Regions from separate parts of the Halomonas sp. G15 genome, predicted to be linked through region 1. Evidence: predicted binding sites of a transcription regulator. Region 1 holds the regulator's gene; each other region holds the start of a gene.
The links. The regulator FliA, encoded in region 1, starts transcription of late flagellar genes. The targets are predictions, from matches to a motif close to CTAAAGTTNNNNNNNNNNCNGCCGATA.

Region 1 (4,288 bases):
TTGCGACACTGGCCAGCGAGCAACCACGCTGGGCGGTATGGGTCGACAGGGACGCCGAAGCATTTCTTCGTGGCTTGGCAACACTGACTCGCCTGCGCCAAGGCGGTGCCCCACAACGACTCCTTGCTGTGCACCACCCTGACGTTCCCCGCCGTGGACTTCTCGAGAACCTGCGTCAGGCGGCCGCCAGCCGCCTGGGCATTGACCTTTTGGTGATCGCACGATGACGAAACACCGTTACCTCCTCCTGATATTTGCCTTGTGCCTGGTACTACTGCCCCTACCTAGTATGGGAGCTGGGAGCTGGGTGGCTGACCAGACAGGACCCAGGGTTGCCCTGGCCGATGCTGAAGTGCGCTCGTTACCTCTTGCCTCTCCATCTGATGAGGCCAGGGGCCACCACATCACCAGCGTGAGCTGGCGGTTTTCACTGCCCGACGCTTCTCGTCAAAGGGTATTGGCTCGCCTCTGCCATCCCGTACGCTGCGTTCCAATTCGCGATGAGCGCGGGCTTACTGAGGCATTGGCAGGCCTCGACGCTGACGTCCCTCTGGCATTTCACTTCCGCCTAGTGGCCGTCGGCCCCGCAGTCCAAACGGAAGGACTGCAGGTCATCGTCAACTACCGTTAGGGCTAGCTGCGAGGCAGATGAATGTATACAGCACACGGAAAAATCGACCAGACGCAGCTGATCGAGCAGTACCTTCCTCTGGTGCGCCGACAAGCACTGGCGCTTCAGGTTCGGCTACCTGCCAGCATTGATCTAGACGACATGATTCAGGCCGGCACCGTGGGCCTGCTTGAAGCCTTGCAACGTTACAAGGCAGGTCAGGGAGCCAGCTTCGCCACCTTTGCCAGCCAGCGCATTCGGGGGGCCATGCTCGACGAGCTGCGCACTCGGGACTGGCTGCCCCGCAGCGTACGTCGCAGTGCGCGTGCCATGGATGAAGCCATCCGCCAGCTTGAACAGCGTTATGGGCGCCCCCCCGAAGAAACCGAGATCGCGCAAGAACTGGATATGCCACTGGAGGAGTATCGAAGACTGCTGACCGACACCAACAACGGACAGTTACTCCCCTTCGAAGAGCTGATGGAGGAAGGGGGTGAGGGTCGGCTTCCGGTGGGCGACAACCAGACAACGCCCTATGCACAGCTGATCGACCAGGAACAGCGCGGGCGCCTGGTGGAAGCGATTGACGCCCTGCCAGAGCGCGAGAAGCTGCTGATGGCCCTCTACTATCAAGAAGAGCTCAACCTCAAGGAGATCGGCGCCGTGCTGGGCGTGACGGAATCCCGCGTGTGCCAGCTCCACAGCCAGGCGGTCAGCCGGCTGCGCACCCGGCTGGCCGAGCCCGATTGACCACGGGAGTTGTCAGCCGGCTGCGGCTCAGTTGCCGGCCGGGCTACCCCTCGGCACGATCACGCCCCTGCGCCTTGGCCCGATAAAGACGCCGATCCGCCTGGGCGTAAAGGCGCTCAAAGTCGTCCTTCTCCCCCGCCTCGGCCACCCCGATACTCACCGTCAGCCTGGCATCGTGGGCTGGGCTCGGCAGCGGCATGTCGCGAACCGCCTGCAGGATTCGCTCGGCGAGCCGTCGCGCGGCGGCGATATCACTGTCTGGCATCAGGATGGCGAACTCCTCGCCGCCCATGCGAGCGACCACGTCCATGCGCCGCGCGCATGCTTCCAGCAGGCGCGCAAAGCGGATCAGCACCTCATCACCCAACGGATGGCCGTAGGCATCATTGATCTGCTTGAAGTGGTCCAGGTCCAGAAGCAGCAACCCCAACGGCGCTCCTTGTCGCTCAGCACGCACGAACGCCTGCCCCGCCTCCTGGAGCAGGCGACGACGATTGTGGAGCCCGGTCAGCTGGTCCGTTAAGCTGAGGTGGCGCATGGTCTCTCGCTGATCCTGCAGGCGGCGCAGCATCAGCAAGACCCCACCGATGGCCACCAGTAGCATCAACAGCAGCACGGCGACAGCCAGGGTCAGGCGTCCCATGAAGCGCCGCTGGTCAGCGGATGCCCGATGTAGCAGCTCATTCAGCTCGCTGTAGGACCAGGCCAGAGCCTCTTCGAGTTCCATCCCAAGTTCGCGCAGCTGCCGCCCCTCCCCCGGCATCAATTCGTTGTCGATGCCCACCCGAGCGATGGCCTGCTCCAGTGTCGGCAGGCGACTCTCGACATAGGCCAGCTCCTCCAGATAGGGGGTATAGCGCGCCGGTGCCAGGTCGCTGCGCAGCAGATGATTTCTGAGCCCCTGGATTCTGAGGGGGATGCGCCAGATCAGCTCGTTGAGCTGGCCGAGGTGGATGCGGTCGGGGCTGTCAAGCAGGCTGTCCAGAACCAGCCTCAGGCGGTCAGGGTCCTCCTGGGCGCGCACCAGATCGGTGACCATGGCGGTATAGTTCGCCCCCACCAGCCGTCGCGCCTCGGTAAGGTAGAAGCCGAAGGCCGCCAGGCAGACACCCACCATCACCAGGTAGCCCACCAGCAGGCCGCGGGAACTCGCTCGGCGCATCACCGGACACTGACCTCGGCGATCGCCCAGATCCAGCGCGTCATGGACTCGGTACCCTCGAGCACCGCCTCGACGTCCTCAGGCACCACCAGCATGTAGGGACCGAAATCCTCTACTGCGATAGGCTCGCCGTCGAGGCGTGTGACCAGCAGGTAAGCCTTCTGCCGACGCTGCTCGGGAGTCAGAAAGGTGGTGTAGCCATCGTGAGCGATGAAGCGCACCCGGCGCGCCTGGTTCATGCCCTGAGCCTCCAGGAAGTCATCCAGCCAGACACCGGTGAATCGCCCTGCGAAGCCTTCCGGGTGGCGCATCTCGAGGTGGGTCACCCCGACCGACTCGATGTCCGGAAGGGTCAGGGTGCGCGTCTCGACACCCTGGCTCAAGGATAACTCGGTAGCCAGGGCACTACCGTCTGTACCTATCAGCAGCAGACCTGCCATGCCGAGACTCCAGAGAAAATGTCGCATACTGGGGCACCTCGCTGGGGTGTGGCGTCTGGCTTACGCCAGTCTCATCAGGCTATCGGTCTCGGCCAGCGCCTGAAGGTAGCAAGCCTGCAGGCGATCAGCGGCATGTTCGGGCGGCCGCTCAGCCAGCTGGTGCTCATGCTCCTCGCAAAGGCTCAGCAGCGCGCCCAGTGGGCCCTCCCGCCGCTGCAGCGCCACGCGGATCGGTTCGGCCAGAGACACCTGCTCCAACATCGCCTCCTGGTCCTCCTCGAGCAACGTATCCATCAGCGAGAAGAGACCGGTGGTAAAGGCGTCTTCCGGGTCGATGCCGGAGAACGGTGCCGCCAGCTTCTGGCACATGAAAGCGCGGATCAGCGCCAGACGAACCGTCAATCGCGAAGAAGGCAGCTCACTGGCCAGCGACAGTGTCATCACCAGTCGACGGATCTCGAGCAGCCCCAGCATCGACAGCGCCCGCTTCAACTCGGTGGGTGGCTTATTTCCGCGGGCGTAGAAGCTGGAACCGGCTCGCATAAGAATCGCCATGTGCAGGGCAGGCATCTGAATTAGCAGGTCATGCAGCTTCTGAAGATCGACATCCTCGCGATAGAGTTCGTTGACCAGGCGAAGCTGCGCGGCCCGGTTACCGTGTCGGGTCCGGGGGCGGGTAGCATGGAAGCCTGAGTCGCCGAGATAGCGACCGTTGAACCAGCTGAACCCCGCCTCCTGGCAGGCCGTCAGCCGTTGATGATCAGCGATGTCCTCGGCCATCAAGCAGTAGCCAGCGGCCTTGAGCGTTTCGATGTCAACACCCTCAAGCCCCTCGGCGACATCCACCACCACTACGTCAACCATCGGCTTCAGCGCGACCTGCTTCAGCGTTGGCTCATGCACAGCAAGCCGATACCCGGCATCCTTGATTTCAGCTAGGCTTGCCGCCACCTCTGGCGTCATCTCAAGTTCCTCCGGCAGTCCGATGATGATCTGCCACGGTGGCGTCGGCAAAAGTTCGGTGCGCACTAGCCACTCCTTAGGAAGCTCAATGAAAAGCTCTCGTTCACCGAGAGGGTGCCCTCCCTCGCCCTCGTAGATCACGCAGGAAAGAGCCTGCGCCACCTGACTGACCGGATCATCCTTGTCCGCCTCCGAGTCTGCTTCGTCGTGGCGCCGATAGACCAGTCGATCCGCTACGTGGCGGTAGCGATCGTCATGGATGGGCTGCAGGGCGATGGTCACCCCTGCGGCGGCTTGCTGACGGCTCATGCGTCTCTCTCCCTCAATCCCAGCACTCCCCCTCTCTTACCCGACGTGCGGCTG
Region 2 (4,288 bases), on a different contig from region 1:
TGACGTGCTGGCCTCCAGCGGTAGCCACTTCTCGGGCGCCATGCCGGCGGGCACCTTCGCCAAGCGGATCTACAACCGCCTGTTGGTTGACCTCTCCTATAATTCCTCGCGGCTGGAAGGGAATACCTATTCGCTGGCGGAAACGGAGCGGCTGCTGCTCGAGGGGGTCGCCGCCACCGACAAGCTGGATGCCGAGCAGGCGATGATCCTCAACCACCGGGATGCGATCCATTTCCTTGTTGAAGGGATTAATCGGCTGGAGATCTCGGTCAGCAATATTCAGTCGCTTCATTATCTGCTCGCGGATGGCCTGGTGGCACCCGGCATGGCGGGTGAGCTGCGCGATGAAGCGGTGAGGATCGGCGGCTCTCGCTATCTGCCCCTGGAGCGTCGCCACCAGCTGCTGCCGCGTCTGGAGCGGCTGGTCGAGAAGGCCCTGGCCATCCACGAACCCTTCGAGCAGAGCTTTTTCCTGCTGGTCCATCTTTCCTACCTGCAGCCCTTTGTTGATGTGAACAAGCGAACGGCGCGCCTGGCGGCCAACCTTCCTCTGGTACGCCACAACCTGGTGCCGCTCTCCTTCCATGATGTCGAGCCTGGCGATTACCACGCGGCGATACTGGTGGCCTATGAGTTCAACGAGGTTTCCCCTCTGGCCGAACTCTATGTCTGGACCTATCTGCGTTCCTGCCGCGATTATGATGTGGCGGCCGATGCGGTCGGCTTCGATCCCTTGCGTGTCGCCTATCGTCGCTCCCGCCGACAGTTTATCGCCGAGATCGTCGCCGAGCTGCTGACGGGCGGCGCCATGGAAGAGCGCATTCGGGAGCGCAGCCAGGCGATCCCCGAAGAGCACCGTGAGCATTTCCTGCGCCACCTCCATGAGGACCTGAACGCCCTGGCGCCGCACCGTATCGCCGGCATGGGCATCTCGCAGCGACAGCTGGAAGCCTGGCTTGCCAGGAGGGAGACGGGAAGATCCTGATGGCGCGGTTTAGGGGTGCCCAGGGAACCCTCGCCTAGCGCGCAATATGCGGCGGCGAGGAGTGCCAGCCAGCGTTGGCGTTGGGGCAGGCAGGGTGATATCGGCCTCCCCGCCGGCACTACAGGCTCTCCGCTCCGCCGGTGAGGCGATCCACCGAGGCGGTGACGTTACGGGCGCCGAGCTGGATCTCGCTGACGATGTTCTCGATCTCCGTCACATAGCCCTGGATCTGCTCGCTCTTGGCCACCGCCGAGCGCATCTGGTCGCTGGCCTGGGCCACCATGGCGTCGTTGGTGTCGAGCAGGCCGCCGATCTGGCGCACCGCCTCGCCCGAGCGGTGGGCGAGCTGTCGTACCTCGCCGGCCACCACCGCGAAGCCGCGGCCATGCTCGCCGGCATGGGCCGCCTCGATGGTGGCGTTGAGCGACAGCAGGTTGGTCTGCTCGGCGATGCGCGCGATCTCCTCGGTGATGCCGTTGATCTGCTGGGCCTGCACCACCAGCCGCTGGACGATCTCGCGGGCCTGACCCATCTCCTCCACCGAGGCCACGCACTCCTGCACCACGTCGGCCAGGCGCGCCATGCCGTTGCTGGCGATCTGCTCGGTCTCGGTGGAGGTCTCCTGGGCCGCCAGCACCGCGGCGCGGGTCGCCTCGGCGGCCTGCACGTCGCGGGTCACGTCCGCGGCGAACTTCACCACGCTCACCACTCGCCCGCCGGCATCCATCACCGGGTTGTAGCTGGCCTCGAGCCACAGCGGCTCGCCCGTGGCGGTGACTCGTTCGAACTTGCCGCGTCTGAACTCTCCCTGGGCCAGTCGTTGCCAGAATTCCGGGTTTTCACGGTAGAAGGCCTCGCGGCAGAACAGGCGGTGGTGGCGCCCCTGCACCTCCTCCAGGGTGTAGCCGGTGGCGGCCAGGAAGTTGTCGTTGGCGGTCAGGATCTCGCCCTCCGGGGTGAACTCGATCACCGCCATGGAACGCCCCAGCGCCTCGACCATGGCCGCCTGGGAAAGCATCGCCTTGTGCTTCTCGGTGATGTCATTGGCGATCTTGATCACATGGGTGACGCGTTTGCCGGCGCGGTCGGTCAACGGCAGGTAGGTCGCCTCGATCCACACCTCCCGGCCTTCCTTGCCGATCCGCCGGAAGGTGCCGGCGCGATGCTCGCCCCGGGCCAGTGCCGCCCAGAACTCACGATATGCCTCGCTCTGCGCCTCCTCCGTCGAACAGAACAGGCGGTGGTGCTGGCCGATCACCTCGGCCTCCCGGTAGCCCACCGCCGCCAGGAACAGCGGGCTCGCCTCGGTGATGATCCCCTCGGGCGTGAAAGTCACCGTCGCTGTGTGCTGGTGCAGGGCCGCCTCGATGGGGCGCCGGCTTCGCTGCGTCGCGGAACGTGACGCAGGTAGCGGCGAGGGGAGCAGGGAGATCAGAGAGCTAAGCATGGACGGCGACCCTTGTAGTGTAATGTTCTTGTACAGCATTGACGCAAGCTTAGCCTTGCCTTCATTTTTGTACAAGAACTGTATCGCTATAGGCCTGACTACAAGAATTGCCAGTCGCGGCTGTCTCGAGTCGCCGTTCCAGCCTCAGCGCTTCAGCTCCTGGGCGCGTCGGTAGAGCTGGCGCACCCGAGCCACGGCGGTGGCCTCATGCTCGTCCAGCGGCAGGGTATGGAGGCTCTCGCCGTCGCTTCCGCGTCGCTCCGCCTCCACCGCCTCGGCGTGGCGGCGCAGCAGGTGCTCCAGGTTCATGCGGATCATGGTGCGCTCCAGCTCGAACTCCGCCTTGAAGGTCTTCAGTTGGTGACGAACCTCGGCATCGGTGGTCATCATCAGACGGGCGGAGAGGGTGTCGGAGACGACACGCTCGGTTGTCTTGAGCTTGGGCACCAGATCGTAAAGCAGCTCATGGGCGGTGATGGTCTCGGTGCTGGGCAAGGCGAGCTCCTTGGTTGCGGGGCGGGGGAAAGGTCGAACCCTCTATCGGCCAGCGGCCCCTCGCCTTGAGGCGGGCAGAATCGGTGTTAAAGTTCCAATGCGGGCCGCCGATGCCCAAGGCAAGACACCCATTCACCGGCCAAAGGCAGTGCGTCATGGCTAGCATCTCCTCGCTCGGTATCGGTTCCGGGCTCGATCTCAACGGCCTGCTCGGCCAGCTTCAGGAGGCCGAGCGGGCCAAGCTCGAGCCCATCCAGCAGCAGGTTCAGGAGCAACAGGTCCGGATCTCCGCCTACGGCGAGCTGCAAAGCTCGCTCTCCTCGTTCCAGGAGGCGGCCGGCGAGCTCGGCGATCCCACCCTGTTCCAGGGGCGTAATGCCCAGGTGACCGGCGATGCCTTCCAGGCCGCGGCTGACAGCGATGCTGCCCTCGGCGAGTACAGCGTCACGGTCAACGACCTGGCCAGCGCCGGGAGCCTCGCCACCCAGCGGGTGACGGACCCCGCCACCGAGATCAGCAGCGGTGCCAAAAACCTCGATCTCACCTTCGCGGATGCCTCCCTCGATACCACGGTGACGATTGCCGCCGACAGCACGCTTGAGGACATCCGCGATGCCGTGAACAGCGATGCCGAAGCCGCGGTGAATGCCTCCATCATCCATGACGGCGAGGGGTACCGCCTGGCGCTGATGTCCAAGGAGACCGGTGAGCAGGCCGCCATCACCAGTACCAACTTCTCCGCCGTGGCCGATCAGGTCACCCCGACCGATGCCACCATCACCCAGGATGGGCAGGACGCCAGCCTGGACGTGAATGGCATCGCCATCACTAGCACCACCAACCAGGTGGAGGACGCCATCCAGGGGGTGACCTTGGACCTGCAGCAGCAGGGCAGCGGCACCCTCGGCGTGGCCCGCGACGACGCGTCGATCCGCGAGGCGGTGACCGGCTTCGTGGAGAGCTACAACGCGCTCAAGGACACCACCGGGCGCCTCACCGCCTTCAACGGGGCGGATAGCGGGGCCGGCGCGCTGATCGGCGACAGCGCCGTGCGCAGCATCGAGTCGCGCCTGCGCAGCGACATGGCCGCCGGGGCGACCGTGGAGGGCGAGCCGCGCTTGCTCAGCGACATGGGGCTCTCGATGAGCGTAGAGGGCACCCTGGAGCTCGACCAGGAGCGCTTCGACGCCGCGCTGGCCGAGGATCCCGCCGCGGTGGAAGCCTACTTCGCCGGCGATGAGGCATCGCCCGGCCTGGCGGGGCGCCTGAACGAGACCGTCGAGCAGCAGCTGGACCCGAACGGGGTGCTCGAGCGCTCCATCGGCGGTGCCGAAACCCGTATTGACGGCCTCAATGGCCGC
Region 3 (4,288 bases), on a different contig from region 1:
GCCGCCAGCATTAGCGGCATGACATTCGATAACGTCGGCTTGACGGAGGATGCAGGCAGTCAGGTCGATGGACGCAATGCCTCGCTGGAGATCAACGGTATCGCCATCACCAGCGCCTCCAACACCGTGGAGGGGGCCATCCAGGGCATCACCCTGGAGCTGGACAGCGCCGCCGAGGGCAAGACGCTCGCCGTGGTGGTGGAGCAGGATGACGAATCGCTGAAGGAGGCCGTGCAGGGGTTCGTCTCCGCCTACAACGAGATGAAATCCACCGTGGGGCGCATGACCAATGTGACCGGCGATGCCGACACCGCCGGCGAGCTGGTAGGCGACCGTGCCGTACGCACCATCGAGTCGCGCCTCAGCCGCGACCTTACCGAAAGCGTGGCCGGCGGCGCGCTGGAGATCATGTCTCAGGTGGGCATCCAGCTGAACGAGAAGGGGCGCCTGGAGCTGGACGAGGACAAGCTGGACACGGTGATCGCGGAGAGCCCCCAGGCACTCGCCGAGTTCTTCGCCGGCGCCGATGAGGCGGGCGGCATGGCGGGGCGCCTGGATCAGACCCTGGGCCAGATCCTTGGTAACGAGGGCCTGATCCAGAGCTCGGTGAACAGCGCCGAGACCCGCGTCAGCAGCCTTGATAACCGCTACGAACGCATGGAGACCAGCATCGAGCGCACCGTGGAGCGTTATCGACGGCAGTTCAGCCAGCTGGACGGCATGCTGGCCCAAATGAACTCGACCAGCGCCTACCTGGGGCAGCAACTCAGCATGATCAGCTCGCAGATGTCGCAGGGGCAGTCGTAACCTCCGCTGCTGTCGTCTTCACTTCCCCCTCACCCACGGGCCCGGCATTGCCGGGCCCGTGGCGCTTCGGGCCGGCTGGCCGCTCCATGCCTCTCGCCAAGCCGTGCATTCAGACCAGGCGGCGCCTGGCCAGCAAGATTGTTTCCCTCGGCCCCTAAAGCTCGCCGCCAAGTGGCCGTTATAGAGGGTAACGGCCAACGGCGCCGTTGCGGCAGGCCCCCAAAGCCACGACGGGGGTTGCCAATGGAGCCCTCAACTGATTGGAAGGAACATCACCATGTCCGTGATCAATACCAATATCACCGCCCTGATCGGCCAGAACAACCTGAACAAGTCGCAGTCCAGCCTGCAGACCTCCATGGAGCGCCTCTCCTCCGGCCTGCGAATCAACAGCGCCAAGGATGATGCCGCTGGTCAGGCCATCGCCAACAAGATGACCGCCCAGATTACCGGCATGAACCAGGCGAGCCGTAACGCCAACGACGGGATTTCTCTGGTGCAGACCATGGAAGGCGGCCTGAATCAGATCAACGATAACCTGCAGCGTATTCGTGAGCTGGCAGTTCAGGGTGCGAACGACACCAATACGAAAGAAGATCGCGCCGCGATCGAGACCGAGATTGACCAGCGCATCGCGGAGATCGACCGTGTTGCTGCTAGTAATAACTTCAACGGCACCAAATTGTTGAGTGGCAGTGGTACTCTGAATATTCAGGTCGGTGCGGGCACGACAGCGGCAGAAGATGTCATTACGGTTAGTACTATTGACGCGTCATCTGCCAGTACAGGGCTTAACGTTAGTGGTGCAGCTGATGCATTGACTTCAGGTGGAACCCACACACAATACCAGGCTCTTATTGACTCCGTTGATGCCGCTGTTACACAGCTTGATACCAACCGCGCGACTTTGGGCGCCACGCTGAACCGGTTTGATTCAGTAGTTGATAATCTGGCGACTACATCGACCAACCTCACTGAAGCTCGGTCAAGAATTGAAGATGCTGATTACGCTCAAGAGGTTTCGAATATGACGCGAGCCAATATTTTGCAGCAGGCGGGTACCTCCATGCTGGCGCAGGCCAACCAGCAGCCGCAGTCGGTGCTGTCACTGCTGGGCTAATTTTAAGCTACTGAAGCATGTCAACGGCACCGTTGCGGAAGGCCCCGAAACTAATGCGGGGCTTCCCAATGGAGCCCTCACCTGAAAGTAAGGAATGACATCATGTCCGTGATCAATACCAATATCACCGCCTTGATTGGCCAGAACAATCTGAACAAGTCCCAGTCCAGCCTGCAGACGTCCATGGAGCGTCTCTCCTCTGGTCTGCGTATCAATAGCGCAAAGGATGATGCCGCCGGCCAGGCCATCGCTAACAAGATGACGGCCCAGATTACCGGCATGAACCAGGCAAGTCGCAACGCCAACGACGGTATCTCCATGGTGCAGACCATGGAAGGCGGCCTGGATCAGATCAATGATAACCTGCAGCGTATCCGTGAACTAGCGGTGCAGGGTGCGAATGATACCAACACTACCGAAGACCGTGCTGCCATTGAAACTGAAATCAACGAGCGTTTAGCTGAAATCGATCGTGTGGCAGAAAGTAATAACTTTAACGGGACTAACCTGCTGAATAATAGTGGCTCACTGAGTATTCAAGTGGGTGCCAAGACTGAAGACTCGGATGTCATCACTGTAGATACATTTGACGCAACTGTAAGTGGTGGTCTTGGTCTTGTTAGCGGGTCGAGTGGCTCTCTTGTCGCTTCAGGTGGTTCAGTAACATTTAGTGGTTCTGGAACCTCTGGCGCAGCTACGCATGGCGACTTCCAGAAGCTTATTGATACTGTGGATGCCGCAACAGAGACTCTCGACACCAATCGCGCCACCTTGGGTGCTACCCTCAATCGGTTTGACTCTGTGATCGATAATTTGGCCACAACCTCTACAAACTTGACTGAAGCAAGGTCGAGGATCGAGGATGCCGATTACGCTCAGGAAGTGTCGAATATGACACGCGCCAATATTCTACAGCAGGCGGGCACCTCCATGCTGGCGCAGGCTAACCAGCAGCCGCAATCGGTGCTGTCGCTGCTGGGTTAAGGAAAGGGCTGGCCTCCCGATTGAAGGGGCAGTAAGTAACGACGGGGCCGAGAGGCCCCGTTTTTAATAGGGTGTCGAGGATTTTGATAGCATGGCATGTTCAATTTGTGGCTCTGGATCGCATACCGCTAAAAACTGCCCAAAGCCTAAGCGTTGTTCGAACTGTGGGCGTATTGGCCATAATATCCAAACATGCCCTGAAGCACGTCGCTGTAGCGTATGTGGGAGCTATCAGCATGATAGGCGCACCTGTCCGGATCGGTAGGTGATGTTATTGTAATGGATGATTATCGTGATCGGGGCGGAAATGCAGTGTATTTCAGTGCTTCTTCAGGTGGTTGGGACAGTTATGATTACATTGTTCTCATTTTATGGTTTGAAGATCAAAACAGACTCCACGGTGTACACCGAAGGTACGCCGAAGTCGAATGTGCATGTTGATGAGGTGTGGTTTAAGATTGCTAGAATAGGACTGGTTTTATTGGTCTTGGGCATGATTTCTTCACTGCTTTAAGGGGGGCGCTGCTTTATTTGGATTAGGCGTGGGCAAGCAGGCCGCACACCGGGTAATTAATCCGGTAGGTCGTGGCGATGGCTCTGGCCTTTTCAGAGGCGAGAGGCTCATAAGCCACGTCGAAGAGCCTGAAAAAGCGCCTAAAGGCGTTGGGATTCATGCCTTTGCGGCAAGGGAAAAGGCGATAGGCTAGGGCATATTGCCATTCCTACGTGTGAGCTGCTCCATGGCCAAGAAATCCTCTACTCCTCAACAGCGCAAGCCCCGCCTGCTCTGGGCCAATCCCTTCTGCCTGATGGATACCTCCAGCGGCGCCAGCATGACCGTGCGCCAGATGCTGCTGCAGCTGGTGGCACAGGGCTACGAGGTGCAGGTGCTGGGCGCCACCGTGTTCGACGACCCCAAGGGCATGGGCAGGCTCAAGGCGCAGTATCCTGACCTCTCCGCCTACCAGCACCAGTTGATCGAAGCCGAGGATGGCCCGCTTACCCACCAGCTGGTGGTGAGTCTCAGCCACAACCGCAACCATTTCACCACCCATGAAGAGGGGCTCTGGTACAGCCAGTACCTCTACCTTCTGGAAAGCTTCAAGCCCGATGTGGTGTGGTTCTATGGCGGCCAGACGCTGGATATGCTGATCGCTGACGAGGCCCGCGATCGCGGCATTCCGGTCGCCTTCTATCTGGCCAACGGCAACTACAAGTCGACCCGCTGGTGTCGTGACGTGGACCTGGTGCTCACCGACAGCCAGGCCACCGCGGAGATGTATCGCAAGGAAGCGGGCTTCGCGGCCAGGCCGGTAGGGAAGTTCATCGATCCCGGCCACTTCGTGGCCGAGCAGCATGAACGCAAGCGCCTGCTGT

Region 2: fliD (flagellar filament capping protein FliD) is a predicted target of FliA. The motif match lies at 3,014-3,040, and genes of this name have one in related genera.
Region 3: LWH48_RS03240 (flagellin N-terminal helical domain-containing protein) is a predicted target of FliA. The motif match lies at 962-988, and genes of this name have one in related genera.

The regions. Positions count from the first base shown of each region.
Region 1 is NZ_JAJSPA010000005.1:64,878-69,165, forward strand. It holds gene LWH48_RS18420 (flagellar protein FlhE) at 290-631, shown strand; gene LWH48_RS04260 (RNA polymerase sigma factor FliA) at 653-1,360, shown strand; gene LWH48_RS04265 (GGDEF domain-containing protein) at 1,404-2,522, opposite strand; gene LWH48_RS04270 (molybdopterin-dependent oxidoreductase) at 2,522-2,962, opposite strand; gene LWH48_RS18360 (EAL and HDOD domain-containing protein) at 3,023-4,207, opposite strand.
Region 2 is NZ_JAJSPA010000003.1:131,332-135,619, reverse strand. It holds gene LWH48_RS03265 (Fic family protein) at 1-985, shown strand, start outside; gene LWH48_RS03260 (methyl-accepting chemotaxis protein) at 1,104-2,432, opposite strand; gene LWH48_RS03255 (hypothetical protein) at 2,577-2,927, opposite strand; gene fliD (flagellar filament capping protein FliD) at 3,083-4,288, shown strand, end outside.
Region 3 is NZ_JAJSPA010000003.1:126,190-130,477, reverse strand. It holds gene fliD (flagellar filament capping protein FliD) at 1-807, shown strand, start outside; gene LWH48_RS03240 (flagellin N-terminal helical domain-containing protein) at 1,085-1,927, shown strand; gene LWH48_RS03235 (flagellin N-terminal helical domain-containing protein) at 2,030-2,911, shown strand; gene LWH48_RS03230 (glycosyltransferase) at 3,652-4,288, shown strand, end outside.